DNA from 2 places in the Terribacillus saccharophilus genome. Region 2 is predicted to be linked to the other one. Evidence: a T-box and tRNA genes for the amino acid it is inferred to sense, from the RefSeq annotation. Region 2 holds a T-box; the other holds one or more tRNA genes.
What was found. The T-box of region 2 lies ahead of alaS (alanine--tRNA ligase). A T-box ahead of a tRNA ligase gene usually reads a tRNA of that ligase, here a tRNA-Ala.
Positions count from the first base shown of each region.

Region 1: it has a tRNA-Ala gene. The T-box ahead of alaS (alanine--tRNA ligase) is inferred to sense a tRNA for this amino acid. The anticodon was not compared.

Region 1 covers NZ_CP008876.1:15,626-31,104, reverse strand. The annotation lists gene glmS (glutamine--fructose-6-phosphate transaminase (isomerizing)) at 1-386, opposite strand, end outside; gene glmM (phosphoglucosamine mutase) at 793-2,142, opposite strand; gene GZ22_RS00175 (CdaR family protein) at 2,171-3,460, opposite strand; gene cdaA (diadenylate cyclase CdaA) at 3,453-4,277, opposite strand; gene GZ22_RS00165 (zf-HC2 domain-containing protein) at 4,478-5,095, opposite strand; gene sigW (RNA polymerase sigma factor SigW) at 5,109-5,672, opposite strand; gene GZ22_RS18125 (aspartyl-phosphate phosphatase Spo0E family protein) at 5,886-6,047, shown strand; gene GZ22_RS00155 (hypothetical protein) at 6,128-6,619, opposite strand; gene GZ22_RS00150 (MFS transporter) at 6,678-7,898, opposite strand; gene GZ22_RS00145 (cytochrome c oxidase assembly protein) at 8,019-8,783, opposite strand; gene GZ22_RS00140 (DUF2243 domain-containing protein) at 8,773-9,228, opposite strand; tRNA gene GZ22_RS00135 (tRNA-Ala) at 9,367-9,439, opposite strand; tRNA gene GZ22_RS00130 (tRNA-Gly) at 9,443-9,517, opposite strand; tRNA gene GZ22_RS00125 (tRNA-Leu) at 9,539-9,618, opposite strand; tRNA gene GZ22_RS00120 (tRNA-Lys) at 9,654-9,726, opposite strand; tRNA gene GZ22_RS00115 (tRNA-Gln) at 9,754-9,827, opposite strand; tRNA gene GZ22_RS00110 (tRNA-Tyr) at 9,833-9,918, opposite strand; tRNA gene GZ22_RS00105 (tRNA-Thr) at 9,927-10,002, opposite strand; tRNA gene GZ22_RS00100 (tRNA-Val) at 10,100-10,175, opposite strand; tRNA gene GZ22_RS00095 (tRNA-Glu) at 10,183-10,254, opposite strand; gene GZ22_RS00090 (NAD-dependent succinate-semialdehyde dehydrogenase) at 10,585-11,973, shown strand; gene GZ22_RS00085 (DUF4334 domain-containing protein) at 12,232-12,777, shown strand; gene GZ22_RS00080 (S8 family serine peptidase) at 12,974-15,479, opposite strand, start outside.
Region 2 covers NZ_CP008876.1:1,831,700-1,847,178, forward strand. The annotation lists gene ruvX (Holliday junction resolvase RuvX) at 1-74, opposite strand, end outside; gene GZ22_RS09320 (IreB family regulatory phosphoprotein) at 71-334, opposite strand; gene alaS (alanine--tRNA ligase) at 402-3,038, opposite strand; T-box leader at 3,092-3,304, opposite strand; gene GZ22_RS09330 (AI-2E family transporter) at 3,347-4,447, opposite strand; gene GZ22_RS09335 (hypothetical protein) at 4,413-4,613, opposite strand; gene recD2 (SF1B family DNA helicase RecD2) at 4,673-7,009, opposite strand; gene GZ22_RS09345 (tetratricopeptide repeat protein) at 7,023-7,697, opposite strand; gene mnmA (tRNA 2-thiouridine(34) synthase MnmA) at 7,752-8,864, opposite strand; gene GZ22_RS09355 (cysteine desulfurase family protein) at 8,870-10,018, opposite strand; gene cymR (cysteine metabolism transcriptional regulator CymR) at 10,034-10,453, opposite strand; gene GZ22_RS09365 (replication-associated recombination protein A) at 10,612-11,880, shown strand; gene GZ22_RS09370 (RsfA family transcriptional regulator) at 11,986-12,726, shown strand; RNA gene ssrS (6S RNA) at 12,783-12,961, opposite strand; gene aspS (aspartate--tRNA ligase) at 13,024-14,808, opposite strand; gene hisS (histidine--tRNA ligase) at 14,801-15,479, opposite strand, start outside.

The DNA.
Region 1 (15,479 bases), 1.7 Mb from region 2:
TGTACAACGATTTCTGTATCGGTATCACTTTTCAATGTTACGTCAGAAAGATACTCTTTACGGATGTCGACGTAGTTCTCAATTACACCGTTATGCACAATCGTAAATTTGCCAGAAGCGCTCTGGTGCGGGTGCGCGTTGTCTTCGTTCGGTGCACCGTGTGTCGCCCAGCGTGTATGACCAATTCCCATTGTGGATGAAACGTTGTGATCTACTTTTTCACGCAATGCAGCAATGCGGCCTTTTACTTTGAAAAGATTCACACCTTGCTCGTTTTCGATTGCGATACCAGCTGAGTCGTATCCGCGATACTCCAGCTTCTCTAGTCCGTTAAGCAATACTTCCTTTGTATCATTCTGTCCAATATATCCTACAATTCCACACATATCGTTGTTGTCCTCCTCAAGACTTGGAAGGGGCAAACGAACGGTCTGCGTTAAAAGCCAGGGGCGTTGTTTGCCCCTTTCTCGTTTTATCTATTTTTCACATCTTGTTTTGTCCTTATCCAAAGAGTCGCCTCTCTGCTTTCGGCTCTAAAACATGACGACTGAGATGTGTGCAATCGGGAGGCATCCGCCGAATGGTTCGATAAACCTCCACCTCGTCAACTTACCCCACCGCTCGGGATAAGTCCTGGCGCTTTTATAATGTTGTAACCTCTATCCTCACTTTCCTGCTTGAATGACTAACTCCTCCATTTTACATGAAGGAAATCCAGTTGGTCAATTCTTTCTTGCATGTAAATAAAGTATGCGCAAGGAGCATGTTCTGTTCCCTGCGCATACGTTGGTTTTATTTTGTTCCTAGTACCTGTTTGATGACAGCAACTACTTTGTCTGCATGTTTCTCACAGTCTTCCTTAGTCGGTGCTTCCACCATTACCCGTACTAGTGATTCCGTACCGGAAGGTCGTACAAGAACGCGTCCTTGATCGCCAAGCTCCTGCTCAACTTCTGCAATCGAGTCAAGGACCTGCTGGTTCACAAGTGCTTCTTGCTTATCCGTTACCGGCACATTTATTAGGATCTGCGGGAAGATTTCCACTTCACTTGCAAGCTCGGATAGCTTCTTGCCTGTTTCTTTCATAACATTGATCAGCTGAAGTGCTGCTAACATTCCATCACCAGTTGTCATGTAATCCAAAAAGATGATGTGACCAGATTGCTCTCCACCAAGATTAAAGTCACCTCGGCGCATTTCTTCCATCACGTATCTGTCACCAACAGCTGTCTTGTTGCTCTTGATAGCATGCTTATCCAATGCACGGTAGAAGCCGATATTGCTCATTACTGTGGATACAACCGTGTTATGACGCAAGCGACCATGATCATTCAGGAATTTAGCACAAATGTACATGATCTTGTCACCATCAACAATTTGTCCTTTTTCATCGATAGCGATTAATCTGTCGCCATCACCATCGAAGGCAAGTCCGATATCTGCTTCTTTTTCCAGAAGGAAATCACGCAATGTTTCTGGATGCGTAGAGCCGACGTTTTTATTGATGTTCAAACCATCAGGCGATGTACCGATTGAGGAGATATCCGCTTCCAGATCCGCAAACAAGTGTGTTGCAATGGAAGAAGTCGCTCCATGGGCACAGTCGATCGCAATGTGAAGTCCTTCGAAATCATTGTCGATTGTCTGCTTCAAATATTGAATATATTTCTGACCGCCTTCAAAATAGTCATTGATTTGACCTAGATCAGCTCCGGATGGTCGAGGCAGTTCGTCTGTCTCTGCATCAATCAGCTGCTCAATTTCGTTCTCCTGCTCATCAGAAAGTTTGAAACCATCTGGACCGAAGAACTTGATTCCGTTATCCTGCACAGGGTTATGAGACGCAGAGATCATAATACCTGCAGCTGCTCCCATATTCTTTGTAAGATAAGCAACACCTGGTGTACTAACGACACCAACACGCATTACCTCAGCTCCAATGGACAGAAGTCCTGCAACAAGTGCTCCTTCAAGCATTTCACCGGAAATACGTGTATCTCTGCCGATCATCACTTTCGGTCTATCTTCACTTGTCTTTGTCAGCACATAGCCGCCATATCTGCCTAGCTTGAAGGCAAGCTCCGGGGTGAGCTCCTCATTCGCAATCCCCCTGACGCCGTCCGTTCCAAAATATTTTCCCATTGTTACCTCTCCTTCACATGGCTCACAGTCACTGTGTCTGTGTATCTGTATTCGTATCTTCCTCTTCTTCACTCGTTGCATTATCTGCGGATTGAACAGTTATTGTGGCTTCCTCTTGGCTCGGGGTAAGCTCGATATTTTGAGGTCCTGATACGTCGATCTGAACCGTCTGCTCCCCTTCTTCCAAGCTGCTTCCATCAATCGTTGCCGTAATATCGTCTGCCGATAGGCCTTCGATTTCACTCTGCGCTCCACTTACTGTTACATCGATCTGCTCATTCTGAGGATCTGAAATGGTCGCTTCCTGATCATCAGGAAGATCTTCGATTGTAACTGGAACGTTTTCGATTGTCGTCTCGCTCGTTTCATCCAGCTCAATATCGACTGATATCTGCTCATCACTTGCTGAGCGTACATTATCCGGCAGCTGCAAGTCCGCGTCTATCGTCTGGTTCTCTGTCACCTTGGACAAATCAATTTCTTCAGTACTGACCGAATTGATACCATCCAATGTATCCTGCGGTGCATAGATAGTCACTTCTTGAATATCTGGTGTAAGCGAAGCAACCGACACATCATCAGGCGCTTGCCCCTTTGTCTTCACTTCTACTGGGACTGTCTTGCTCGGATTGCTCACCTGCACCGAAACCTCGACTGTCTCCGGCTGTACATTCACACTCAGTTCATTCCCCTGAGCATCATATACTTTCACCGGTGCTTCTCTGCTATTAATATCTGCATCGATGTCTGTTAGATCCACATAAGCACGTACACTGGCAATTTGGTCAATGACCTCCTGTGTACTTACGATTGAAACCGTCTGAGGTTCCACAGTGGAGCTATCAACTTGGAATCCTGCTGCCATTTGATCTTCGTTGGTATAGCCTACGTTTACGTTAAATTGCTGTGAAGCTTTTTCTTGAATTGTCACCTCAATAGAGGCTGGCTGCATATATACTTGCAGGTTGTCCGAGACGTTTTCGTAATGCAGCTTCACTGTATGCGTTCCGGTATCAAGATCTGTCAAATCCACATAAGCTTCGTAGTTCTTTTGCTGTATTGCAGCCGTTACATCACTTGCCGGTCCGACAAGCTGCATGGATACATACTCCGGCACACCACTGACGACATATTTGGAGTCATCGATCCGGATGCCCACAGGTGCATCGACTGTATTTGTTTCGTCCGAGCTGGTGATTGGAACCTCACCCGCACGGTTATCTACGTCCGATTCCGCACTCACATAGGCATAGAGAAGGACAGCAAACACAAGCGATACAACACGCAATGTCCATGGACTCTTCAGCCATTTATCCATTCTTACCCCTCCATCTTCTCGCCTTGGAACCGGAAGCTGGTACGCCTACTTCTCTATCTAGGATCTCTTTCAAGGCGTCAGGTGTGATGTCACGGAACAATTCTCCGTTCTTCGTACAGGAAATCGATCCTGTCTCCTCCGAAACGATGATTGTCAATGCATCCGTTACCTCACTGATTCCCATAGCTGCCCGGTGACGCGTCCCAAGTTCCTTGGAAATAAACGGACTCTCAGATAGCGGCAAGTAGCAGGCAGCTGCTGCAATCTGGTTTTCTTTCAGAATGACGGCTCCGTCATGCAATGGTGTATTAGGTACAAAGATATTTGTGAGCAATTCGAATGTCAGATGACCATTCACCGGAATTCCTGTCTCAATATAATCTCCCATACCTGTTTCGCGCTCGATTGTGATCAGCGCACCAATCCGCCGCTTCGCCATGTAATTACAGGACTTCACAATCGCTTCTATGTTTTTATTCGTCTGTTCTTCCTCCGATCGCACGTTTCGGGAGAAGAAGCTGCCTCGTCCGAGCTGCTCCAATGCACGCCTGATCTCCGGCTGGAACAAAACGACGATGGCTACGAATCCCCATGTAATCGCCTGCGAGCTCAGGAAGGCGAGCATCGGGAAGTCGAGTATCTGCTCACTGCTCAAGAAAGCGATAATAACAACGATGAAGATCCCCTTCAACAGTTGAATCGCTTTCGTTCCCCTTATGAGCATTAAGACTTTGTAGAAAATGAACCATACTGCCGCAATGTCCACGATAATCCGCAGTATGGATAATATAGAAAGTTCACTTAATCCCCCAAACATGGATACACGTCCTTTTATATGAATAGCTCGAATTTCTTCGTACATTATAGCACAGTTCCCCTATAGCAGTCGCTTACTAACAAGGAGAGTGATTTAACCTTACTGTCCCCTGTTATCTTAACGCAATACAAGCTTGTACCGCCAATGATTTAAGGGTAAAAAAAAGAGCCCTTTTACAAGCAGCTCAACTTACTCTAACACTAGAATGTAACCAATTCTTTTAGATGGTACCAAGCCCATCCGAAAATACGGTCAATTTCCTGATATTCACCTGATATATTATCAACAGAAGCCATATTCACTTTAGCTCCAGGATCCTCGACAAGGTCGCCATTGATGATGGTGACATCACCATCCACTTGACCTCTGATATCCAAATCGCCATTTTCAACGACCAGGTCCCCTTTGACTGTGACGCCTTCCGGTACAATTACAAGATCATTCTCTACTATCAAACCCTCTTGCTTCGATACACTTACACTGCTATCACTATTCCAAGCAGATAATACGCTTGTGAACATGAATAGGAAGAATACCGCAGCAGCCGTAATGATAGGGTGCGCGCGGAACCATCTCATATACCCGACACGCTTCTTTTCTTTTGGCAAGTTTGCCATGACACTGGCGGTGAAGCCGGCCGGTGCACTCAACTCATAGGCAGCGCCGCTAAGCAGGCTTTCTGTCTGTTTGAGCTCTCGATAATGCTGGTTACAATCTGGGCAGGTTTTCAGGTGCTCTCGAAGCTGCTGTGCTTCTTCCTCTGAAGCATCTCCATCCAGATACAGATGCATAAGCGCGAGGCTTTCTTCGCAATTCATGTATTACCCCCCTTTATACGTGGCGCAGTTTTTTCCGTAGTAGTTCTCTGCCACGGTGGATACGCGTCTTCACTGTCCCGAGCGGCAGGTCCAGGATTTCGCCGATCTCCGCTAATGATAAATCATCCAGGAATCGCAGTACGATAACGCCGCGATACTTTGGCGGAAGGGACAATATTTCCTTATGGATATAACTCTGCAGCTCCATGCTTTCGACTTCTTCCTCAGGCAGTGCCTGGTCAGCCGCCAACTGAGAATACATATCCAATCCTTCTGTTCCCTTCACCTCAGCATCCAGATGAAAATCAGGCTTCTTCTTCCGCAGACGGTCGATGCTTAAGTTCGTTGCGATCCGGTAAAGCCATGTGGAGAATTTCCGGTTTTCGTCAAAAGAATGGATGTTGGTGTAAGCACGGATAAATGCCTCTTGGGCGATATCCTGCGCTTCGTGGCTGTCTCCGACCATTCGGTATACGATATGGTACACCTTGTTCTGATAAAAGGAAACGATTTCCTCGAAGGCCGCGTGATCACCCTTCTTGACGTTTTTTATATGATATTTTATGATGTTCTCCATGAAAATCCTCCCGCCTAACTGCGGCTTCTTGATAACGAATGACGTTCCGAAAAGGTTTCACTTTCACAAAAAAATATCTTTTTCTCAAACCTTATAGTGTGCCAGCAACAGTTTTTTTCTTATTTTTTATATTTTTTTAAAAAATGATGTTTTAAATAAAAAAAGAAAGGGTACTCTTAACGACAAATAGTATATCAGATTCTGGAGGTTAAAATGGTTACTTTAGACAATCTTTTGGAAAAAATTGAACAGACGCGCAACCACATGCTAAACCTGTCCCGTCGCATGCCGCTTACATCCGAACCAGTTGTCACTGCCAGCGTACAGCTTGATGACTTATTAAACGAATACGAAAAACAAAGAAAGAATGTATAGAGCAATTAACAGCCCGCAAGGAAAGCTGTTAATTTTTTTTTGCATAAAAAAAAGCACGTACACGAAGTACGTACTTTCAATTAATGGCGATCTTCCGTCCAAGCACCTTGTTTAAGGAAATAAGCTTTCACGTCGCTATGAAAACCGACACTCGCCTCCAGCGGGAAAGCATCTCCGCCAGCTCGCTTGTAGCAGTCAGCAAACCAGGCAACCATCACCTGTTCATCCGCTTTTTCTACAGCATCCTCTTGCAGTTCACGGAAAGCTTCGAATGCATCGGTAGCCGTATCAGGCAGCTGGAAATATGGGATCTCCTCTGCCACTTCTTCACTTCCACCAGCATATTTATCGCCCATTTCATCATAATAACGTTCATTGCCGTCTGCATCGAGCGCATAATACATGATTGTCAGTTCAAAAGCCATTGGCTCCTTGAACAAACGAAAAGCAATTTTCTCCACTTCCGGAAGGAACGGCAGCTGGAAAATCTGCTTCAATTCACTTATTACATCCTCCGAATGCTTTTGTAACGAGACACTAACTGCCTCAGTATAATCTTGTATGGAAAACAAAGCGCTAACCTCCTTCTTACTCTCGCTCTACTTTACCACACAGGACCGAAATAACGCATCAAGCAAGCGTTTTACCTTTCGTTTCTTCTCCAAGAAGCCACACCGCCACTGCAGCAATTAGAACTGTCACACAAAATAAAAGGAACACAGTACTGACTGATATCCCTAATGAACCGCGATAACCGATCAGTAATGGTCCAAGGATACCTCCGATCCTTCCTGCGGTTGCTGCAATTCCAGAGCCGGTAGCACGTATAGCAGTAGGATATTGTTCCGGAGTATAAGCATACAAAATACCATAAGCACCCAAATTGAAAAATGATAGCAACATTCCGGCCATAAGCAGCATACCCGCTGACTCTGCATTACCGAAAAGAACAGCACTAATGGCTGTACCGATAAGATAAATGATGAGAATCGGCTTTCTGCCCACCTTTTCGATCAGCCAAGCAGCAGAGAAATAACCTGGCAGCTGCGCGAGTGTCATGATCAATACATACTCGAAACTTCGGACCATATCGAATCCTTTCTCAACCATTACACTTGGAAGCCATAAAAACATGCCATAATAGCTGAGCATAATACAAAACCATACAATCCAAAGCATCATGCTGCGCTTAGCAAATCCTTTAGCCAGCAACTGACGAATACCAGCCATGACAGAAGTTTTTTGCTTCAGCTTTGTATAAGACGGCGAGTCCGGCAGATTTTTACGAAGAAAGACTGCGAACAATGCAGGTATCGCTGTCAGTAAGAGAGCTACCCGCCAGCCGTAATCCGGAATGACAAAATAAGAAATAATCGCTGCTAGCAGCCAGCCTACTGCCCAGAAACTTTCCAGCAGTACGACCATGCGCCCCCGTCTTTCTGGCGCGACAGACTCCGATACTAATGTTGACGCAACTGGCAGCTCACCGCCGAGCCCTGCACCAATAAAGAAGCGCAGCACAACGAAAATTAAGTAAGATGCTGCTAAAGCCGACAATCCGCTTGCAATAGAGAAAATCAAAATCGTGATCATAAAAACTGTTCGACGGCCTACTCGATCCGCCATAATTCCGAACACAAATGCCCCCACAGCCATCCCAATGCTATTGACACTGCCTATCCAGCCTGCCTGCTGTGATGATAACCCCCAGTCCAATGTCAAAGCGGTAATAATAAAAGATAAAATACCAACATCCATGGCATCAAACAACCAGCCTGTTCCGACAATACCGAGCAGTTTTCGCTCAGAAATCGGTTTGCCTGTTTTTTGATTTGCTACTGCTCTCTCCATTCCAGCACCTCTGCGAAAATGTATTATTTGACACATTAAGTTTACAGGTGTCTTGACACTTTGTAAATCTGTTATAGCGTTATTTTTACCAAAATATCAGCAACCATGAAAAAAGCTGCCTTATTCGGCAGCTTTTGCAGCAGATAATGAAGTTTTAGGAGCAGCAGCTTGGTACCATTGCCAGCACAATATAACGATTATAGTAAGATCAATTAGATCCCCGCCGTAGTACATTAACATTGCCCCCTGCTGTGCATCTGCAGCAGCTATGCCCATAGGCGGGTTTGCGTATAAATACTTCGACAGTATGCCGTGTCCTGCAAGCGCAAATACAAAAACAATTACCCGGTAAAGATAACTTTTCCGGTACGAAACCGGATCTGTATATAGCATAGCCAGCGTGAACAAATAACCTGCTGCAAATATATGCAAATGAACGAGCATCGAAACCAAGGATGATTGATGCATGTAATGAAATAGATGCGTTGTATAAAGAAGCCATAACCCTCCGATATTTAATACAGCTGCAGTGATCGGATGAATTAGGAAACGCGCATATCTGCTTCGAAAAATACGAGAGACAGCTCTCCCTCCTGATTGCGGAAGCGCACGCAAAAGCAAGGTGACAGGCTGTGATAAAACGAGCAACAACGGAGCGAGCATCCCGAGCAGCAGATGCCCGATCATATGATATACAAAGCTATGATGCGCATGCATAGCAATCGGCCCCGCCACAGCTTGAAGACCAATGACAATTCCACTTACAAATAACAGCAGCTTACGCAGCGGCCAGGCTTTGAAACTCTTGGCAGAATACTTCATTGCCAGCAGATAAGATAGTATACAGAAGAAGGCGATACATAGAGCAAATTTATCAACGTACATGCTCTTTCCTCCTTGAAAGATGGATACACCAGATGCCTGCTGCAATTAACAGGACAGCGATACCATTCCATATCAGGTCATAATAGAAGATATCCACTCCATATCGAATCTGGTGAATGCGGAATAATTTATGCTGTATTAGGCCATCGTACAGCTGGAAAACACCGCTTCCGAGCATAACAGCACCGACCCATCTAAGCGGAATCAAACTTCTGCGTCTGCGAAGATCCGCAAAAAGGAACAAACCTCCAACTGTTGCAAACCAGCTCAGCGCGTGGAAGAAGCCATCCGATACAAGCCCCCATGTCGTAGAAGATAAATCGTAGAAATGATGCCAATGCAAAAGCTGATGAAAAACTGCTTCATCAATAAAAGCAACCAAACCGACACCGAACAAAAAACCAGACAGCACATTCCTGCGCCTATATGTATGACTATCCTCCATTCGTATCCTCCTATCAAAAGACTTTTATCTAAACTGTTTCCCGATAGGCTTAAGAATAAACAAAAAAGGCATAGAAGATTTTCTCCCTATGCCTAAGAAATTAAAAAAAGCCGCCCAGATGGACGACTTTCATATGAGTGGAGCCTAGCGGGATCGAACCGCTGACCTCCTGCGTGCAAGGCAGGCGCTCTCCCAGCTGAGCTAAGGCCCCATATGGAGCGGAAGACGAGATTTGAACTCGCGACCCCCACCTTGGCAAGGTGGTGTTCTACCACTGAACTACTTCCGCTCAGCAGTAAAGTAATGATGATGCGGGTGGAGGGACTTGAACCCCCACGCCGAAGCACTAGATCCTAAGTCTAGCGTGTCTGCCAATTCCACCACACCCGCGTAATAGAAACAGTTACTGGAACTGATCTATAAAGTGAGCCATGAAGGACTCGAACCTTCGACCCTCTGATTAAAAGTCAGATGCTCTACCAACTGAGCTAATGGCTCAAAAACATTCTATTGAAAAGAAGTAAATGGCTGGGCTAGCTGGATTCGAACCAACGATCACGGGACCAAAACCCGTTGCCTTACCGCTTGGCTATAGCCCAATAAATGGTGGAGGGAGTAGGACTCGAACCTACGAACCCGATGGGAGCGGATTTACAGTCCGCCGCGTTTGGCCAACTTCGCTATCCCTCCAACATAAGTGGTGCCGGCCAGAGGACTTGAACCCCCAACCTACTGATTACAAGTCAGTTGCTCTACCAATTGAGCTAGACCGGCAAACTATTTAATTGATTGACTCGAACGTCACGAATGATATCATATCATCATCCAAATAACTTGTCAACACTTTTTATTAACTTCTTTTAAAAACAAGTGGTGGAGGATGACGGGCTCGAACCGCCGACCCTCTGCTTGTAAGGCAGATGCTCTCCCAGCTGAGCTAATCCTCCAGCTTGATGACCCGTACGGGATTCGAACCCGTGATACCGCCGTGAAAGGGCGGTGTCTTAACCGCTTGACCAACGGGCCAGGATGTCTGTTTTTCATCGTTGCGTTTTTCGTAACTCGAAACTGACAAGAGTTATTATATACAGGAATGCAAGGGTTTGTAAACCCACTTTCATAATTTCTTTTAATTCAGATAATTAATCTGCAGACAACCCCCTCTTCTACTTGGTGAAACCCCTGTTATATCAACGTTTTCAGCTATTTTAATAACATCTATTCTTCTTGCATACTTTCCTCTCAAAACAGGAATATAAACATGAACGCAAAAAAACGTGAGCAATTTTTTTGTCTGATAGAAAAATTCCTTGTTATGCTTTTCCTATGAAATAAATTAGAAAAGGGGCATTCGACATGACAGAGACATTTGATGTAACGAATCCAGCCACCGGCGAATTGATCGAAAAAGTAGCAATTGATTCAGAAGAAGCAATCAACAAGAAAATAGAAAAAATTCATCAAGCCTTCCATTCTTGGTCCAGAACTTCTGCAACTGAACGCAGTAAGCTTCTCCGCGCTTGGCATGATAAGATGGTGGAAAACAAAGCAGAACTTGCTGCTTTGATGACAGCGGAAAACGGTAAGCCGCTCAAAGAATCTGAAGGCGAAGTATTATATGCAGCTGGCTATATTGAATGGTTTGCAGAAGAAGCAAAACGTGTATACGGCCGCACTATCCCTGCTTCCACCACCGATAAGCGAATGCTCGTAACTCGTGAAGCTGTCGGTCCAGTTGCAGCAATCACACCTTGGAACTTCCCGGCAGCTATGATTACAAGAAAGGCAGCTCCCGCACTAGCTGCAGGTTGCACATTCATAATCAAACCAGCACCCGATACACCACTGACAGCCATTCGCTTGGTTGAACTGGCGCATGAAGTCGGCATTCCAGAGGACGTCATTCAATATGTAAATGCTGATGGAGAAACAGTCGGAAAGATTTTCACCGAGCACCCTCATATCCGTAAGATTTCCTTTACCGGCTCTACCCCTGTCGGCAAGCTGCTTATGAAACAGAGCGCTGATAGTGTGAAGCATGTATCCATGGAGCTTGGCGGACATGCTCCGCTTATTGTTGATGAGTTCGCAGATATTGACCGCGCTGTGAAGCATGCTCTGGCATCAAAATTCCGGAACGCGGGACAAACATGTGTCTGTGCCAACAGACTGCTCGTCCATGAATCCATAAAAGATGAATTTACAACAGCATTCACTAAAGCAGTATCAGAAATGAAGGTAGGTCAAGGTACTGAAGAAGGTGTTGAAATCGGTCCTGTCATCAATAAGAAAGGCTTTGATAAAATCGTAGCTCAAATTGATGATGCAAAGTCCAAAGGCGCTAAAGTCCTTGCTGGCGGCACATATAATGCTGATGCCGATAAAGGCTACTTCTTCGTCAACCCGACTGTTCTTGATCAAGTAACGGATGACATGGACATCATGCACGAAGAAACATTTGGTCCAGTCGCTCCGATTACAACTTATACCGAAATTGATGAGGCAATCAGTTTGGCCAACGATACTCCATTTGGTCTGGCAGCTTACTTCTTCACAGAAAACTATCGCCGTGGTCTGTACATTGCCGAAAACCTGAAATATGGTATTGTTGGCTGGAATGACGGCGGCCCATCTGCCGTACAAGCTCCATTTGGCGGTATGAAGGAAAGCGGCGTCGGCCGTGAAGGCGGAATTGAAGGAATTGAGCCTTACTTGGAAACAAAATATATCTCTATTGGCATATAAGAAAAGGACCCGTCACTGACGGGTCTTTTTTATTCTATAAATATCTTTCAACAGTAGTTGCTTTGTTTGGCAACAACATTCCTCCATCACCATGCTGCAACACCGTACAATAGCCTACAACTAGGGAAGCTTTCTTTCCCTTAATAATCCCTACTGCTATCGAAAATGTTCATTCAGTGCTTCACTTAGTAAGAAATAAATCCTATGCTACTATGAAAATAGGCGATTAGAAAAATTAAACCTATGGGAGTTGGACTAATGGAAAATATCGAATTTCTAAACATAATATTACGTGATGGCACTTCACAATCAGAGGCCTTTGCTTTTTATGACCAGCTTGATATCGTCGAACCTGAAGAAATGATAGGCATGTGGAAAGGCGAAGAAATTGTAACTGGGCATCTCTTAGAGGGGCTTCTCACAGCATCTGGTTGGTATGGAAAAGAATTTATCGATGAAGAACACGTCCACCCTTTAGTTTTCAAAAAAAGTAATGGGGTTCTCTATACTATTAGTCCAAGTTTACTTCCTTTAAATCTTCTTTTGCAAAGTTTGCAAAACATACCGAAGCAAATCCTCTCTCCATCTATGACATTATTGCGACCTATCATAAACACGAATAAGAGTGCAGCAAGGTTACGAAAAGTAAATCATAGAGGAAAAATTACTTCAGCAATGATCTACGATAATAAAGGTATTATAGATATATTTAGAAAGATTGATGAAAATACTCTTTTAGGTATTATGGATATCAAAGAACAATCATCAGATAAGACTTTTTTCTTTATATTAAGAAAAGCATAAACAGATTACATTCATTTAGAAGATATTGCTATCATCACCTGCTGCACTTCTGAGATAGGAAAAACTCTCTCTAGCTTTCGAGTCATTCACGATGTTAAATAATCAATTAACCATAAAAAGATGGGGCTTCTCGTTAACTCGTGGAAGCCCCATCTTTCATTTTTTAAACTTGCGTTTTGTTCAAAGCTCTTCTTTATTATTCTACAAACACTTTTCCTGCCGCAGTTGCTTCCGTTTCATTACCGAATGCATCTGTTGCTTTCACAACAACATCTGCTCCATCAAGCTTTGCAGAAGATGTTGCTGTCCAGTAACCTACATACAGACCATCTTCTGTTTCCCGCATCGGCAGCTCTGTTGCTTGTGATGTTGTACGGAAATTCGTCAGCGGTGCTTTCAAGTAGAAGGTTGCATCTTCCAAACCAGGTTCTGATTCAAAGGAGATGACAACTGTTTCTCCAGGCTGCACTTGGGCATCCTGATCCGGTTTTACATTCTCCAGCTCAGGAGCTGTGTAGTCGGCTTCCAGCTCAATAACCTGCTTCGCTTTATTTCCTGCTTGGTCTGTTGCGACTACTTTAATCTCATTAACACCTTCATCCAATAGAATACGCTTGGAGAATGTTCCATCTTCTTTCACATCTGTTTTTGCCCCGTTGATTGTCAGCTTGTTTAAATAATCATCAGATGCAGTCCCTGTAACAGTCACCGTCTCCTTATTTGTCTTGCTGCCATCTTCTGGAGCTGTGATTGTTAACTCCGGCGCCGTTTGATCCCGGATGATTGTCACAGCTTCAGATGGTGCTGTGCTGCCATTTTCAAGCTTTGTGACAGCTGTCAGACTGTTTTCACCTTCTGTCAGCTCTACATCCGCTGCAAAGGCCCCTTCATCTGTTGCTTCAACTGACGCAGCAACCTCACCGTTATTGCTGATTTCTACTGTTCCTCCAGCTGCAGCTGTCCCTTCCACCGTCACACTGTCTTCTTTCGTGACTGTGTCTGGAGCAGGCGAGGTAATGACTGGTGCCTGTGCCTCATAGTCAACAAGCGCACGGATCATATAGTTCCCGTCTTCTTCTGGAACAGGGCTCCATTCTCCCCCTACATTCTGCCAGCTGCGTCCGGAGAATTCTCCGTCTTCATCTGTTGCCAATGCAGGCGTGTTAGGATTCGGATCTGTTTGGACATAAAGAATATAGAAATCAGAATCTACTACAACACCTTCTCCAGCCAAGTCGACCTGAGTCCACTCTCCATTTCGTAGTGCTTCCCCGGCAATCGGGCCGGCAAGTTTCTTACCTGGTGCACTGTCTTCTCCGGAAGCATCATAGATTTCTACTGCAAAGTTCGTTCCTCCTGGTGTAGGGAAGCTTTCATCCCAGAAACGGAACAAGCCGCCTGTCACCTGTGCAGAAGATTGTCCTTCCGCCAGCGTGAATTTCACTGCCCAGCCATTTCCGGCATCGTAAAAGGCATGTGCATTCTCGCCTGTTCCATCGTCATAGCCAATTTCTCCGGCAAATCCGATGAATGGCTCCAGCTCAACATTTTGTTCTGTCGCTTCATCCGCATTCACTGTTACTTCGAATTCTGTTCCTTTGAAGGATGGGGCTGTGATTTTAAGTGTGTACGTTCCTTCATAAGCAGTCAGCGTATAAGCGCCGCTATCATCGGTTTTTACTGGCTGTACCGCTGCATCCTCGACCACATATACGTTTGCTCCAGCTATTGGTTCACCTGTTTGCGCATTCGTCACAGTACCCGAAACCGTTCCTTCCGCAATAGGATCAAGCGTGAAGTTCTGTGTAACAGCAGATCCCTCTGTTACGGTAACTGGCGCCGTGCTGGAGTGGAATCCATATGCAGCAGCCTCAAGCGTTATATCACCTGCAGCCTGCAACAAGCGGTAACTGCCGTCTGCTGGGTCGGTCTGTACACTTCTACCTGTTTCCTGTACTGTCACTGTCGCATCAACCGGCAAAGCAGTTGGGCTGATGTCTGCTGGATCTGCTTGTCCATCCGGCAATGTTGGACCTTGTACATTTTGAATTGGTGTTGGAGCAAGCTTCTTCGCATCTACCTTTTTCTTGCTCTTTGCACTATCTTTCGTCTGCTTCGCGTCCTCTTTTACTTTCTTTGTGCCTTTCATAATAGAAGCAGAGGTGCTGGAAGAATCCGAAATGGCTACGTCATCGATATACCAGCCTTGTTTACTGATGCTGCCGTCTGTCTCCAAATGGAATCCGACATAAACTGTTTGACCGGCGAAGTCACCCAAATCAATTTGTTCAGCGCTCCAAGCGCCATTCGCGCCGTTGTACGAGCCTACCTGCTCCCAGTTTTCTTTGTCCGTCGATACGACCACATGGCCATAATCATAACGGCTTTCCAAGTCAAACCATGTCTGGAACTGCAAGTACGCTTCTCCATCCTCTGGTACTGCTACCGGCGGTGCTAGCAAAGTTGCATCGGCATTGTTAGGATAAGCACCTGTTCCGTATACATTCTCACCAGAAGCTGCTGCTTCAGGGCCTGCAGCTGGAGCACCCCACTCCCAGGAGTTCTGATCGCCAAATGACGTCCAGCCTGCTGGTTCCTCTTCGAAGTCCTGGCTATATCCAACTGAAAGCGGCGCAATGAGCTCCACTTCGAACGCATCCGTCTCTGTTGTATTACCGCCAAAGTCTGTCACGACGAATTTA
Region 2 (15,479 bases):
AGACCATCACTGATTGCCACGCCGATCGTTTTGGATCCGACATCCAATCCAATCGTCTTTAGTATGTCAGTCATGATTTGTTCTGTTCCAAATAAAATTTTACCAATTGTTCCACAATCTCATCGCGCTCCATACGGCGGATCAGATTTCTGGCATCTTTATGCCGGGGAATATAAGCTGGGTCCCCAGAAAGTAAATAGCCGACAATCTGATTAATTGGATTGTATCCTTTTTCCCGCAATGCTTCGTATACGGACATTAGTACTTCCCGGACATTTTCGTCCATCGGTTCTTCCGGAAAGTTGAATTTCATCGTTTTATCCATCGAACTCACGTGAAGCCACCTCGCTTAAATTGCCAGTCTTTTTCTCAGTATATACTTTTCTGTCGGATTTGGAAAATCAAAGCTGTTCTTCGACATATACTGCCGCATATGCGAGTGCATCCGGTACCTGCTCCGGATTTTTACCGCCAGCTTGCGCCATATCTGGACGTCCGCCTCCGCCGCCTCCGCAGCGTTTCGCAGTTTCTTTAATAAGGTTACCAGCATGCAGACCGCGTCCAATCAGGTCTTTGGAGACACCAGCCGCTAGCTGTACCTTGCCTTCAGCTGTTGCTGCCAAAAGGATAACGCCGCTTTCAAGCTTCTGTTTCAAATCATCGACCATACCGCGAAGCTGATTCATATCTGCTACGTCAACTTGTTCTGCAAGAACTTTAACACCCTTCACTTCTTTCACTTTATCAAGGATATTACCAGCTTCTAACTGAGATAGTTTGCTGCGCAGGCTATCGCGTTCCCGCTGAACTTCCTTCATATCCGCAAATACTGCTTCAATTCGGGAAGGTACTTGTTCGTTAGTTGTTTTCAGTTCAGCTGCTGCTTGAGACAGAGTCTGTTGCTGCTCAAACGTGAATCGGTAAGCCTCTTTAGAAGTGACTGCCTCGATTCGGCGTGTGCCGGCACCAATACCGCTTTCAGACACGATTTTGAATAATCCGATTTGAGAAGTGTTTCGCACATGCACACCACCGCACAGCTCCAAGCTGTAGTCGCCGATTTGAACAACACGAACAACATCGCCGTATTTCTCACCGAACAGTGCCATGGCACCCATTTCTTTCGCATCACTTAGGCTTTGATAGGAAGTACTGACAGCAAGCTCTTCCCAAATTTTTTCGTTAACGATTTCTTCTATCTTTTCCAATTCTTCTTTTGTTACAGCATTGAAATGAGAAAAGTCGAACCGAAGACGATCTGGAGCAACTAAAGATCCAGCCTGATTAACATGAGTACCTAATACATCCTTCAGTGCCTGATGCAATAGATGCGTCGCTGTATGGTTCTTAACTACATGCTGACGTCTGCTTGTATCAACTTTTGCATGGACGATTTCTTTCACTTGAATCTGTCCTTGCTTCACTACTGCTTGATGCAGATTTTGACCTTTTGGTGCTTTCTTAACTGCTTGCACGAGCACTGTTGCTGTCTCCGTCGTCACCCAGCCTTCGTCTGCTACTTGTCCGCCGCTTTCTGCATAGAATGGCGTTTCTTCCAAGATGAAGAAGATCTCGTCTCCCTCAACAGCTACATCAGCAAGCTGCTTATCTTTTACGATTGCAAGGATCGCTGTTTCTGTTTCAGTGCGGTCATAACCGACATACGTGCTTTCTGCTTCCACTTCCTGCAGAACGCTATCCTGTACGTGCATGCTGTTCACTTTCTGGCGTGCATCACGCGCACGTTCACGCTGCTGCTTCATTTCTTCCTCAAAACCAGCTTCATCGATCGTGAAGCCTTCTTCACTGACATATTCCTCAGTCAGTTCTTTCGGGAAACCATACGTATCATAAAGACGGAATACTTCTGTTCCAGGGAAGACATTGCTGCCTTTCTCCTTTTCTTCTGCTACGATTCGGTTTAGGATAGTCAGACCATCCGCAAGTGTTTCATGGAAACGTTCTTCCTCTGTCTGAATGACTGTCTCGATGAAGTCACGTTTCTCTAGGATTTGCGGGTAGAAAGCATCCATAATTTCACCAACAACCGGCACAAGCTCCTTCATGAATGCCTTCTCGATGCCAATGTTCTTCGCATAACGTACTGCGCGACGAATCAAACGACGTAGTACATAGCCTCGCCCTTCATTGGAAGGAAGCGCTCCATCACTGATAGCGAAGGATACAGTACGGATATGGTCGGCAATAACTTTGAATGCTGTATCATCTGCTGCTGTTTCACCGTATGCTTTTTTCGCAAACGTAGCAGTCTTCTCGATAATCGGCATGAAAAGATCTGTTTCGAAGTTCGTTTTCGTATCTTGAATGACACATACCATACGCTCCAGACCCATCCCTGTATCAATGTTCTGTTTCGGAAGCGGTGTATATGTGTGATCCGGATTATGGTTGAATTCGCTGAATACTAGGTTCCAAATTTCCAGATAGCGTTCGTTCTCACCGCCTGGGTAAAGTTCTGGATCAGATGAATCATTGCCGTATTCTTCTCCGCGATCATAGAAAATTTCAGAGTTCGGACCACTCGGGCCTTCACCAATATCCCAGAAGTTTTCTTCCGTACGAATGATGCGCTCTTCTGGCAATTTAACTAGATCACGCCACATCTGATACGCTTCTTCATCTTCCGGGTGAACCGTTACAGATAGACGATTTGGATCAAAGCCGATCCATTTCTTATCTGTTAAGAATTCCCAAGCCCAAAGGATTGCTTCTTTTTTGAAATAGTCCCCAATAGAGAAGTTACCAAGCATTTCGAAAAACGTATGATGGCGGGCCGTAAAGCCTACATTTTCAATATCATTTGTACGAATGCTTTTTTGTGCATTCACGATACGTGGATTCTCAGGCACAACTCGTCCGTCAAAATATTTTTTTAGCGTTGCAACGCCACTGTTGATCCATAGCAAGGAAGGATCTTCAATTGGCACAAGTGAAGCACTTGGCTCGACGCTATGTCCTTTCTCCTTGAAGAAATCGAGGAATTTCTGTCTTACTTCAGCAGACGTTAATCTTTCCATAAAAATGCCTCCTTTATTATGTAAACACACAAAAAACTCCCGATCCTGCCATATGCAGGGACGAGAGTATGATCGCGGTACCACCCTGATTATAGACCGGAAAATGGTCTATCACCTTTAGGCGCGGATAACGGTGCGCAGCCGATAAGGATTAACTCAGAGCTCCAGTATAGCTTTCCATCACACTTTTATGGAGATTCTTCCAGCCAAGGAATCTCCTCTCTTAATAAAAGGACGTCATGTACTTGTACCTTCATCGCTTTTAGCTATAAATCTAAGCGTTAGTATAGAGAAAAAAGCGGAATTTGTCAAACATCCGCCTCCTTTGCTGTATCCAAGCAGGCTTTAATAATCGTCAGACAAGGAACAGCAGCAATCATACCAATAATACCCCCAAGTTCCCCTCCTACAAGCAAGGCGAAAATGATTAGAAGCGGATGGATATGGATGCTTTTTCCGACGATGAAAGGAGAAAGCAGGTTCCCTTCGATCAATTGAATAATAAAAACCATGATTCCAGCAAGGAGAGCAGTTTTCGGGCTGATAGTTATTCCGACGAGAATAGCAGGTACGGCCCCGATGATAGGACCGAAATATGGAATGATATTCGTTGCTCCTACCAATAAAGCTAATACCAAGGAATATGGTAGCTTGATCAGTGTGAACGCAGTCCAAGTTAGAAGACTAACAATGCAGCTGACAAGCAGCACGCCGCGAATATAGTAGCCTAGATTATTATCAATGCGCAGCACTAAGCTTTTGACATTGCCTCGATAACGACGAGGCAGCAGCATGAGACCTGCATTGCCGATTTTATCCGTATCTTTCAGAATATAAAAGACGATAACCGGCGTTACGACAAGAAAAATGACTACTTGCGGCAGCTTGTTCCATATATGCAGGAGATCTTTTAAAAATCCTTCCGCGCGCTGTTCCAAGCCATGCAATATGCTATCCATTTGATCATGTACTGTTTCCGGCAGGAACGCTGTTCGTTCATACATGAATTGTACATAATGATCATAACGCTGTGTCAACGCCGGCAGATTATGGCTGAATTCCTTCACCTGACTAATCAAAACCGGAAAGCCTTTGTACAGCAGGAACCCGGTAAGACCGAAAAACAACGTATATATAATCAAGATCGACAGCCAGCGTGGCAGACGCCACGCAGCAAGAAAATCGATGATAGGATGAAGCAAATAAGCAATCAAGCCTGCAATGATGAATGGCAGGAATAGTCCGCCTAAAAATAGCAGAAACGAACGATAAAATGGATATAGCTTAATTATTAGAAAACAGAGCAGCAAGGCGACGACAATTGTCACCATCCAGAGGAGGACACGATAAAGACGGGATGCCTCTTTCATAATACTAGAATGATGCGCCGTCGCATTTCCGTTCTTCATCAGTGAACAAATCATCAAGGGAACTCAACGAACCATCTTCCTCTACTTGATGCAGGGAGAGCATCTCATCTTTATAAGATAGTTCGATAAAGCAGCCCCAGCAATAATACTGTTCAGGCCCTATTTTTCCGATATCCTTGCTGTTGCAGTTCGGACATTTCAACATGTTGGATCACTCCAAATCCTTTTTACATGTTAGAATGTCCAATTATTTCCTCTCATATACTACATGAAATCGTATGGAGAGATATCTTCCTGTTCTTCCTCTGCTTCACGCAGCATCCGATCGATGTCATCTCCCTGTTCATGGAAACCAAGATGCTCCACAAGAGAAGTATAGCGCTGGTTCGTGTCTTCCGTTTGAATTCCTTGAAGAAACGCTTGTTTTTCTCCGACAAGGATCAAGGAACGCTGTGCTCTCGTAATCCCGGTGTAAAGCAGATTTTTACGAAGCATTCTGCGATAACCTGGCACAACAGGCAAAATAACGATTGGAAATTCACTGCCCTGTGATTTATGGATTGATATACAATACGCATGCATCAAATTCGATAAGTCCTTGCTTTCATAGACAACTTCTTTTTCCTCAAAGGCAACGACAAGCTGCTCCTTCTGCTCGATATTTTCTTCTTCCCGAAACAAAGCGACTACTTCGCCGATGTCTCCATTGAAGACGCCTTCCTCTGGATCATTGACAAGCTGAATGACTTTGTCACCCTTACGGAAGATAACATCTTTTGCAGCCATTTCTCGCTTCTGCTTGTCCTTGGGATTAACCAACTGCTGGAGCTGCTTATTCAATTCATGAATACCGGCTTGTGAGCGATACATCGGGGCCAGTAGCTGCACATCGCGCAAATCCCAGCCTTTTTCGACGGCCCGGCCAACAATCTGAGTAATCACGTCGACTACTTGATGCTCCCGGCAAGGAATGAAGTTGAAATCTTTGTCCTTCTCCAGTTCGTCCTGTGATAGTGTCCCATTCTTGATAGCATGAGCAATCGTGATGATTTTCGATCCTTCTTTCTGTCGATACACATCTTTCAGCATCACACACGGGACTGCCTCTGAACGAAGTAAATCGGATAACACCTGACCGGGACCGACAGAAGGCAATTGATCTTCATCACCGACAAGCAACACTTGCATATCATCTGGAATGGCTTTGAACAAACGGTTTGCGAGCCAAATATCGACCATAGAAAATTCATCGACGATTAGCAGCCTTCCAGCTAGCGGATTATCTTCATCCCGTTCGAACGAGTCGTTACCGTCCCACCCTAACAAACGGTGGATTGTGCTGGCTGGAATATTCGTTGATTCATTCATACGCTTAGCTGCCCTTCCGGTTGGAGCAGTCAGGACGAATGGATAACTCTCATCTTTATCTTTATAGTCCTTCGGATCGAGAGACAGTTCGTGCAGTTCGGCATAAGCTTTGATGAATCCTTTAATAACCGTCGTTTTACCAGTACCCGGCCCCCCGGTCAAGATCATCACCTTTGATTGCAATGCCTGCTCAATTGCTTCGAATTGTTCTTTTCCGTAGCTGATCGTCTCCGCTTCCTCAAGCTTTCCAATTATCTTCAGAAGCTCTGCCTGGATAATTTCTGTCTCGGTTTCTTTTTCAGTTAACCGCTGCATATGGCTGCAAAAACCAGTCTCTGCAAAGTAAAGCATAGGATGGTAAACCCGATCTTCCTGTTTAACAACCTTTTTCTGAGCATGCAGCACACCAAGCTGTTCTTCAATCTGTTCTGCTCCGATACCGAATTGTGCACTGCGCAATAGAACTGATGCTTGTTTCAGCACTTCTTCATTCGGCAAATAAACATGCCCTGCTTGCATGCTGTCTTGCAGCACCATCAAGCAAGCAGCCTGCAGTCGGCTGTTATGGTCCATTTCCAAGTTATTCTTACGGGCCGCTTCATCCGCCCGATGGAAACCGAATCCTTCAATATCAAATACATATTGATACGGATCCTTCTCCAGTACTTGGATTGCTTCATCGCGATACACCTTATAGATTTTTTGTGCGAGCTTCAGCCCGATACCGTACTTGGACAAATGGACCATCACGTGGTCAAAGCCCTGATGCGTACGAAGGTCGTGGAGGAACCGTTCTTTTTTCTCATCGTTCAGCCCTTGAATACCATCCAGCAAATCCGCATTCGATAGAACATCCGCTATCGCATTCTCACCGAGCTTCGCTACAATTCTTTCCGCAATCCGTTTTCCGATACCATAGAATAGATCACTGGAAAGATACTGAATAAGCCCATCCTTTGTTTCTGGTACATACCGCTTGTATTCTGTTACCTCATACTGTTTACCGAATCGTTTATGATTGACCATCGAACCATAAAACAGATAAGGCTCGCCTTGGTCCAGTTCTCCGATATATCCTTTGATGACGATATCCTTTTCTTCAATCGTCTCATTGGTTTCCAATACCTTGATCCGGACAATGGAAAACTGTTCTTCTTCTTTCCGGAAAATCGTATGCAATAATTCACCTTTCACAAAGCCTTTTGGGCTTTCGGCAGTCTCCCCATATTCCATACGCCTGTGCTCCTTACTCTTCGTTCTCGATTTGCTCCATAATTAATTCTATTTGCGCCTTTCCATGCATAGCCATTTCATGATCTGGCTGTGCTTCCAGCGCTTTATCCATATAAGCAAGCGCTTTTTCAAACTGCTGCTGGTACAGATAGGCAACACCTACATTATAATGGGCATCACTGTGCTTTGGACTCCATTCCAATAGGTCAAGCAGCACCTTTTGAGCTGTATCAACTTCTCCTGCGTTTGCTAGTGCCAACCCGTATTGAAAAACGATAGCCGCATCGCGGTCTTCAAGTTCCGCAGCACGCTGCAAATAAGGAAGAGCAAGCTTTTCTTGTCCAGTTTGCTGTAAGGACATACCAAGCAGATAATGAACGTCTCCTTCATCCAAGCCAAGGCTCACTGCTTCCATCAGCTGCTGAATCGCTTTTTCATACATTTCTCCAGTGTAATACATACTACCAAGACCGTAATATGCTGTCGCTGCCTTATCATCTAGCTCAATGGCACGCTGAAAGAAACGCTCTGCTTTCTCCAATTCATTCATCCGCATTAGCAGATTACCGAAATTGACATATCCAACTGGATCGTTTGGGTTTTCTTCAATAGCTAAATTAAAATGCTTGGCAGCACCCTCGAGATCCTGCTTTTGCAAAGCTTCTATTCCTGATTTAATATGATCCATTGTTTCACTCCTCTATGTAAGGGAAACCCTTGCCATAAGACAAGGGTTTCTGTTTTAACCGACGTATTCAAGCTGTTGTTCGTTCTTAATGATATCATCGATTGTACCGCCGCCAAGACATACATCACCATCATAAAAGACGACTGCTTGTCCTGGTGTTATTGCGCGCTGCGGTTCATGGAAATCGACACGTACTTTGTTATCACCGATTGGTGTAACCGTTACTTTACTGTCTTTTTGACGGTAACGGAATTTAGCTGTTACCGTAATCGGTTCAGACAGTTCTGTTTCAGAAACCCAGCTCATATCTGTAGCGATCAGTGCATCGGAGTACAAACTATCATGATTGAAACCTTGTTCTACATAAAGGATGTTTTCCTTCAGGTTTTTCCCGACAACAAACCATGGTTCGCCTTCGCCGCCAATACCAAGACCTTGACGCTGTCCGATTGTGTAATACATAAGACCGTCGTGTTTACCTTTCACAACGCCGTCCAGTGTAGACATGACACCAGGCTGTGCTGGCAGGTACTCGCTTAGGAAGCTCTTGAAATTACGCTCCCCGATGAAGCAGATACCAGTGGAATCTTTTTTCGTTGCAGTAGCAAGGTTATTTTCAGCCGCGATACGACGTACTTCTTTCTTGTCCATTCCACCTAACGGGAACATAACTTTAGATAGAGTTGATTCTGTCAGCTGGTTTAAGAAATATGTTTGATCCTTATTTTCATCCAAACCGCGAAGCATAACTGTTTTGCCGTCGCGCTCTACGACTTGTGCGTAATGCCCTGTTGCCAAGTAATCGGCTCCAAGAGACATCGCATGGTCCATGAAAGCTTTGAATTTGATTTCTTTGTTACACATTACGTCCGGGTTAGGCGTGCGGCCAGCTTTATATTCGTCAAGGAAGTACGTGAATACTTTATCCCAATACTGCTTTTCGAAGTTCACCCCGTAATATGGAATACCGATTTGGTTAGCAACTTTTTTTACATCTTCATAATCTTCTGTAGCGGTACAGAAGCCATTTTCATCCGTATCATCCCAGTTTTTCATGAAGATGCCGACTACGTCGTACCCTTGCTCTTTGAGCAGCAGGGCAGCAACGGAAGAATCGACACCGCCGCTCATACCGACGACAACACGAATATCTTTGTTTTCTTTCATCTTTGTCACTCCTTTCCTTTTGTTAGACGTTTTATAATAACAGCGACTGTCTGGGCAGCCTCTGCGACGGATTCTGCCGTGTTGCCGTATCCGAAACTGAAACGGATACTGTTCGTGACACGTTCATCATCACCATACATCGTTTTTAATACATGTGATGGATCAACGGAACCTGCTGTACAGGCACTGCCGCTGGATACAGTAACACCGGATAAATCAAAATTCATCAGCAGCGATTCTACATTCGTGCCCGGAAAACTGATATTGACTATTCCAGCCGAACGCTGACCAGATTCTCCATTAATGGAAAAATCGATTCCGGCGATTGTAAGCTCAGAAATGAAAGTATCCTGAAGCAGCTGATACGCTGCTTTGCGTTCTGTCCGTTTTTGCATTGCAAGTTCTGCTGCTTTACCAAAACCTGCAATGCTGGCAACATTTTCTGTTCCCGCACGGCGTTTGCGCTCCTGCTCCCCGCCGTAAGTGATCGGTTTTATACGAACACCCTCAGCTAGATACAACGCGCCAATTCCTTTTGGACCGTTGATTTTATGTGCTGATACACTCAAAAGGTCGACTCCAAGTGCATTAACATCAATCTCCTCGGTTCCATAAGCTTGGACAGCATCAGTATGGAAATATGCAGGATGAGATTGAAGCAGATCCCCAATAGCTTGGATCGGCTGCATGACTCCCGTTTCATTATTGATCATCATCACAGATACAAGCACCGTGTCCGGTCGAAGTGCCGTTTGCAGATCAGCAAGCTTAATTGCTCCTGACTCATCGGCCGGCAGGTACGTCACCTCAAAACCTTGGCTTTCCAGATAGTTGGCTGCATGTAGTGTAGCATGATGCTCGATTGCAGTCGTAATAATATGCTTACCTTGTTCGCGACAGGCATTCGCCACGCCAATAAGAGCCATATTATCCGCTTCTGTACCTCCGCTCGTGAAAATGATCTGTTTATCCGTTGCACCGATGCTTGCTGCAACCTTATCACGTGCAACATCCACGATATGCCGTGCTTCTCTGCCGAATGCATGGACACTGGATGGATTGCCGAATGTACCCTCCATCACTGGAATCATAGCCTGAATGACGTCTGGATGCATCGGAGATGTTGCCGCGTGATCAAGATAGATTGGTTTCATAACTGCTTGCCTCCATTAAATATAGAACATATACGGATCTGTGCTCTCATCATCTCCATGAGTGCAAAGATCCTCTAAAGTTGTTGTATCCAATACGTCTCTGACGGCATCACGGATGCGCAGCCAAAGCTGCTGCTTCGCCGGCTCCTCCTCTTCGATCCCCTCTACAGGTGTAATCGGGCCTTCAAGCGTACGGATTATATCGCCAGCAGTGATCTCTGATGGCGGTGAAGCGAGCATATAGCCTCCCTTAGCGCCCCGTATGCTTTTAACCAGACTGGCATTTCTAAGCGGTGCAGCGAGCTGCTCCAAATAATGCTCGGACAATTTATTTTCAGTCGCAATAGTCTTCAAGGAGACTGGTCCTTCTCCATAATGCTTTCCTAATGCGATCATGATAGTCAATCCATATCGTCCTTTAGTCGATATTTTCATCTCATAAAACTCCTCATAACTGCCTCAGTAATGTTCGGTTTCCAAAACAATAACGATTATTATACCAGAAAATATTATACCATGGATAGCAAGTGGCTTGCATTTTCTCCGGTCGCTGGATACGCTAAGACAAGCAGAAACAGGATGGAGGAATAAAAATGGCCAGACAACCATTAGCATACCGCATGCGGCCGAAGGACATCAGCCAGATTATCGGCCAAAAACATCTCGTCGGAGAAGGTAAAATGATCCGGCGGATGGTGGAGGCAGACCGATTAAGTTCAATGATTCTTTACGGACCGCCGGGCACAGGGAAAACGTCGATGGCCATCGCGCTTGCTTCCAGTGTTCAAATTCGATACAAACTACTGAATGCGGTAGTGGATAAGAAAAAGGATATGGAGATTGCGGTAGAAGAAGCAAAGATGAGCGGTCAGCTCGTTCTTATACTAGATGAAGTCCATCGTCTTGATAAAGCGAAGCAGGATTTCCTTCTTCCCCATGTTGAGAGCAATTTGATAACTTTGATCGGTTGCACAACAAGCAATCCCTATCATTCTATAAATCCGGCAATCCGGAGCCGAAGTCATCTGTTCGAATTGAATAGCCTGGAACCGGCGGATGTAAAAGAAGCACTTCAGCGAGCAGTAGATGACCCTGACCAAGGACTGGGCGCAATGCAGCTGGATATTACGAAAGAAGCATTGGAGCATTTTGCAAGTGCATCAGGCGGCGACTTGCGGGCAGCATTGAACGGCCTGGAGCTTGCTGCATACTCTACCCCAGCACAAGATGGAACTGTCAAAATTGATTTAGAAGTAGCAGAAGCTTGTATGCAGAAAAAAAGCTTTTCTCATGATAAAGACGGCGACGCACATTATGATGTATTGAGTGCTTTCCAGAAATCAATACGCGGCAGCGATGTAAATGCAGCCTTACATTATTTAGCACGTTTAATCGAAGCAGGCGATCTCGACAGCATCGGGCGCCGGATGATTGTTTGTGCCTACGAAGACATTGGGCTAGCCAATCCGCAAGCCGGACCTCGGGCTTTAGCAGCAGTAGAAGCAGCTGAGCGCGTAGGTTTCCCTGAAGCACGAATTCCTTTGGCTAACGCCATTGTAGAACTCTGTTTATCTCCTAAATCAAACAGTGCTTATAAAGGCATTAATGCTGCACTATCGGATATCCGCTCAGGCAAAGTCGGCGAGGTGCCTGCTCATCTGAAGGACGCCCATTATCAAGGAGCTAAGCATTTAGGCCGCGGCGTAAATTATCAATATCCACATGATTATCCAGGTGCTTGGGTGGAGCAGCAATACCTACCCGACCTGCTTAAGAACAGACGATATTATGAACCAGTAGACACTGGCAAGTTTGAACAAGCTCTTAAACAAGTCTATGAACGCGTGACAAAAAGAAAATGAGGTTACAGGTATACAAGTAGGAGTCTGCGGTAACAATGGGGCTAACAGTTTTTATTACTTTCTATGTTTGTAGATTAACAGATAAGAAATGGAGTGTTAGCCCATATGGTTAAAGTAAGACAAGATGCGTGGAGTCATGAAGACGACTTATTGCTGGCCGAAACCGTGCTTCGGCATATTCGGGAAGGAAGCACTCAGCTGAGAGCCTTCGATGAAGTCGGCGACAAACTGAATCGCACCTCAGCAGCTTGCGGCTTCCGCTGGAACGCAGAAATCCGCAACCGTTACGAACAAGCCGTTGCAATTGCCAAACGACAGCGCAAGGAGAAAAAACGCGCAGAACAAAGAGCACAGAAACCAGCTGCTGCACCCGTTCATCAGCCAGTACCAGTGATGTCCGTGATGGAAACACAACAAGCTTTCCCGATAACAATGGATGAAGAAACAGCCCGTTTCGAAGCAGAAATCGCACAAGAGACATTCATTGTTGGTGAACATACTGAAACACAGACCGATAGCAGCACGCAAGCTGAAGATCTGAACCTATCTCAAGTAATTGGCTACTTGCAATCATTGGAGCAAGGTTATCAAACTAGTGAAACGAGCCGACATACCATTCATCAGCTAGAAGCTGAGAACCATAACCTTCGCCATATAAACGAACAGCTTACAGAAGAATGCGAGAGCTTAAAAAATCAGCTTAAGACGATGAAAGCTGATTATCAAGTGCTCATCCAAATCATGGATCGTGCTAGGAAGATGGTTATCTTCGACGACCAGGATGCCTTTGCACCACCTGCTTTCCGGATGGATAAAAACGGCAACTTGGAACAAGTCGCAAAATAAAAAGCAGCACATACCCAGTAGGGTGTGTGCTGCTTTGTTCATTTTAACGGAAAAATAGCAATCCCGATCGTGCCGTCCTATTGAAGTTTTGAACCCGCTCTCCGCAGGTGGGTGCCCTGATTCGCACTTTATGCGTCCACTCCATGGAGGCTTGCATGCCGCGCGAAGACTATCGGGCTCCCGTACTTCACTGTAATCGGTCAAAACATATGAAGAACGTACACATCAGGATTGCTATTTGTTTATGGAACTATATTAGCATGGATAAACAGAGTTTTCAACTGGTAACTCTGTCTATTATGCTTCCTGCCCTGCTGATTTTTTCTGAATATCTAAATACAGCTCATCCAGCTGCTTTTTGCTTACTGGATCTGGAGCATCTGTCAATGGATCTGTCGCAGATGCTGTTTTAGGGAACAGAATTGTATCCCGAAGGTTAGTGCTATTAGACAATAGCATGATGAAACGGTCGTAACCAAGTGCAATTCCGCCGTGCGGAGGAGCTCCTGATTCCAATGCATCCAGTAGGAAGCCAAATTGCTCCTGTGCTTCTTCTTTCGTGAAGCCAAGAACTTCGAACATCCGGTTTTGCAGATCCATTTGATAGATACGCTGCGAACCGCCTCCTAGCTCATAGCCATTGAGAACAATATCATACGCTTCAGCTTTAACAGAGGAAGGATCTGTTTCCAGTTTGTCGATATCTGCTGCCGCCGGCATCGTGAATGGATGATGCGCTGCATAATAGCGGCCTTCTTCTTCGTCGTATTCGAATAATGGCCAATCTGTTACCCAAAGGAAGTTGAATTTGGTTTCATCGATAAGACCAAGCTCACGGCCAAGCTTATTTCGTAATGCTCCTAAGCTATCAAAGACCACTTTCGTCTTATCTGCCACAAACACCAGCAAGTCACCAGCTTCTGCAGAAAGAACTTGTTTCAGCTCGCTCTGGACTGTTTCATCAAGGAATTTCGCAATTGGTCCTTTCAAACTACCATCTGCTTCTGCTTTGACCCATGCAAGTCCTTTTGCACCGTATATCTTAACAAAATCAGTCAATGCATCGATATCCTTACGAGAGAAGTTAGCCGCCTGTCCTTTGACATTAATTGCGCTAACGCGTCCACCATTCTGGATTGCATCTTGGAATACTTTGAAGTCAGCAGATTTTACTGCTTCTCTTACATCTACCAATTCAAGTCCAAAACGTGTATCCGGCTTATCAGAACCAAACCGTTCCATTGCTTCTGCATAAGGCAGACGCGGGAATGGTACTTGAACTTCAACGTCCTTCACTTCTTTCATAACACGCTTCATCATGCGCTCTGTCATGCCGATGATATCTTCTGTGGACATGAACGAAGTCTCGATATCGATTTGAGTGAACTCTGGCTGACGGTCAGCACGTAAATCTTCATCACGGAAACAACGAGCAATCTGATAATACTTCTCGAAGCCCGAGATCATGAGCAGCTGTTTGAAAAGCTGCGGAGATTGCGGAAGCGCGTAAAACTCACCTGGGTGCACACGGCTTGGTACAAGATAGTCGCGCGCTCCTTCTGGTGTGCTTTTAGTCAGCATCGGCGTTTCCATCTCGTAAAATTCTTCTTCGTTCAAGAAGTTGCGGATTGCTTGCGTTGCTTGATGGCGAAGACGGAATGTCTCCTGTAGCGGTTTTCTTCGCAAATCAAGATAGCGGTATTTCAAGCGAACATCTTCGGATGCATCTACATTATCCTCAATTTGGAATGCTGGACTTTTCGCTTTGTTCAAGATACTGATTTCTTCTGCAACAACTTCGATTTCACCAGTTGCCATGTTTTGATTTTTAGTAGCATCTTCGCGCTCCACAACTTTACCAGTAACACTCACAACGAATTCAGAGCGGATTTGCTCAGCAGTTTCTAATGCTTCTTTGGATACATCAGGATTAAAAACGACTTGAACGATCCCTGAACGATCACGAATATCAGCAAAAATCAATCCGCCTAAATCACGTCGTTTCTGTACCCATCCTTTAATTGTTACTATCTGGTCTGCATGGCTCGTTCGTAGCAGTCCTGCCTTTTGTCTTTCACTCATCCGCTTTTCCTCCATCCAGCTGTTGTTTGATTGTATCCACAGCTTCTTTGATTGCTACTTCGTTCTGCTGTCCATCCTGCATATTACGTAGAGAGATAACGCCTTTTTCCAGCTCATCTTCACCGAGCACAACAACGAACTTGGCTTGTTGGCGATCAGCAGCCTTGAATTGCCCCTTCATTTTCTTGCCAAGGTAATCCTTATCTGCTGTTACTCCAGCTAAGCGCAGCTGATATGTCAGCTTTGCAGCTTCTTTTTGGACTGCTTCGTCACCAAGCGCAACCACATAAACATCTGTTCCAGCTTGAACAGGCAGTTCGATACCTTCTGCTTCTAAAGCAAATAATAGACGCTCTATACTAAGTGCATAACCGATACCTGGTGTGGATGGTCCGCCAATTTCTTCAACAAGACCGTTATAACGTCCTCCGCCTGTAAGAGTCGTAAGAGCACCGAAACCTTCTGCATTACTCATAATTTCAAATGCAGTGTGATTGTAATAATCCAAGCCTCTGACAAGATTCGGATCTACTTCATACGGAATACCAATTGCATCCAGATTCGCTTTAACACCGTCGAAGTATGCTTTGGATTCGTCATTTAGATAATCATGGATGGATGGTGCGCTCTTCACTTTAGGGTGATCACGGTCTTTCTTACAATCAAGTATG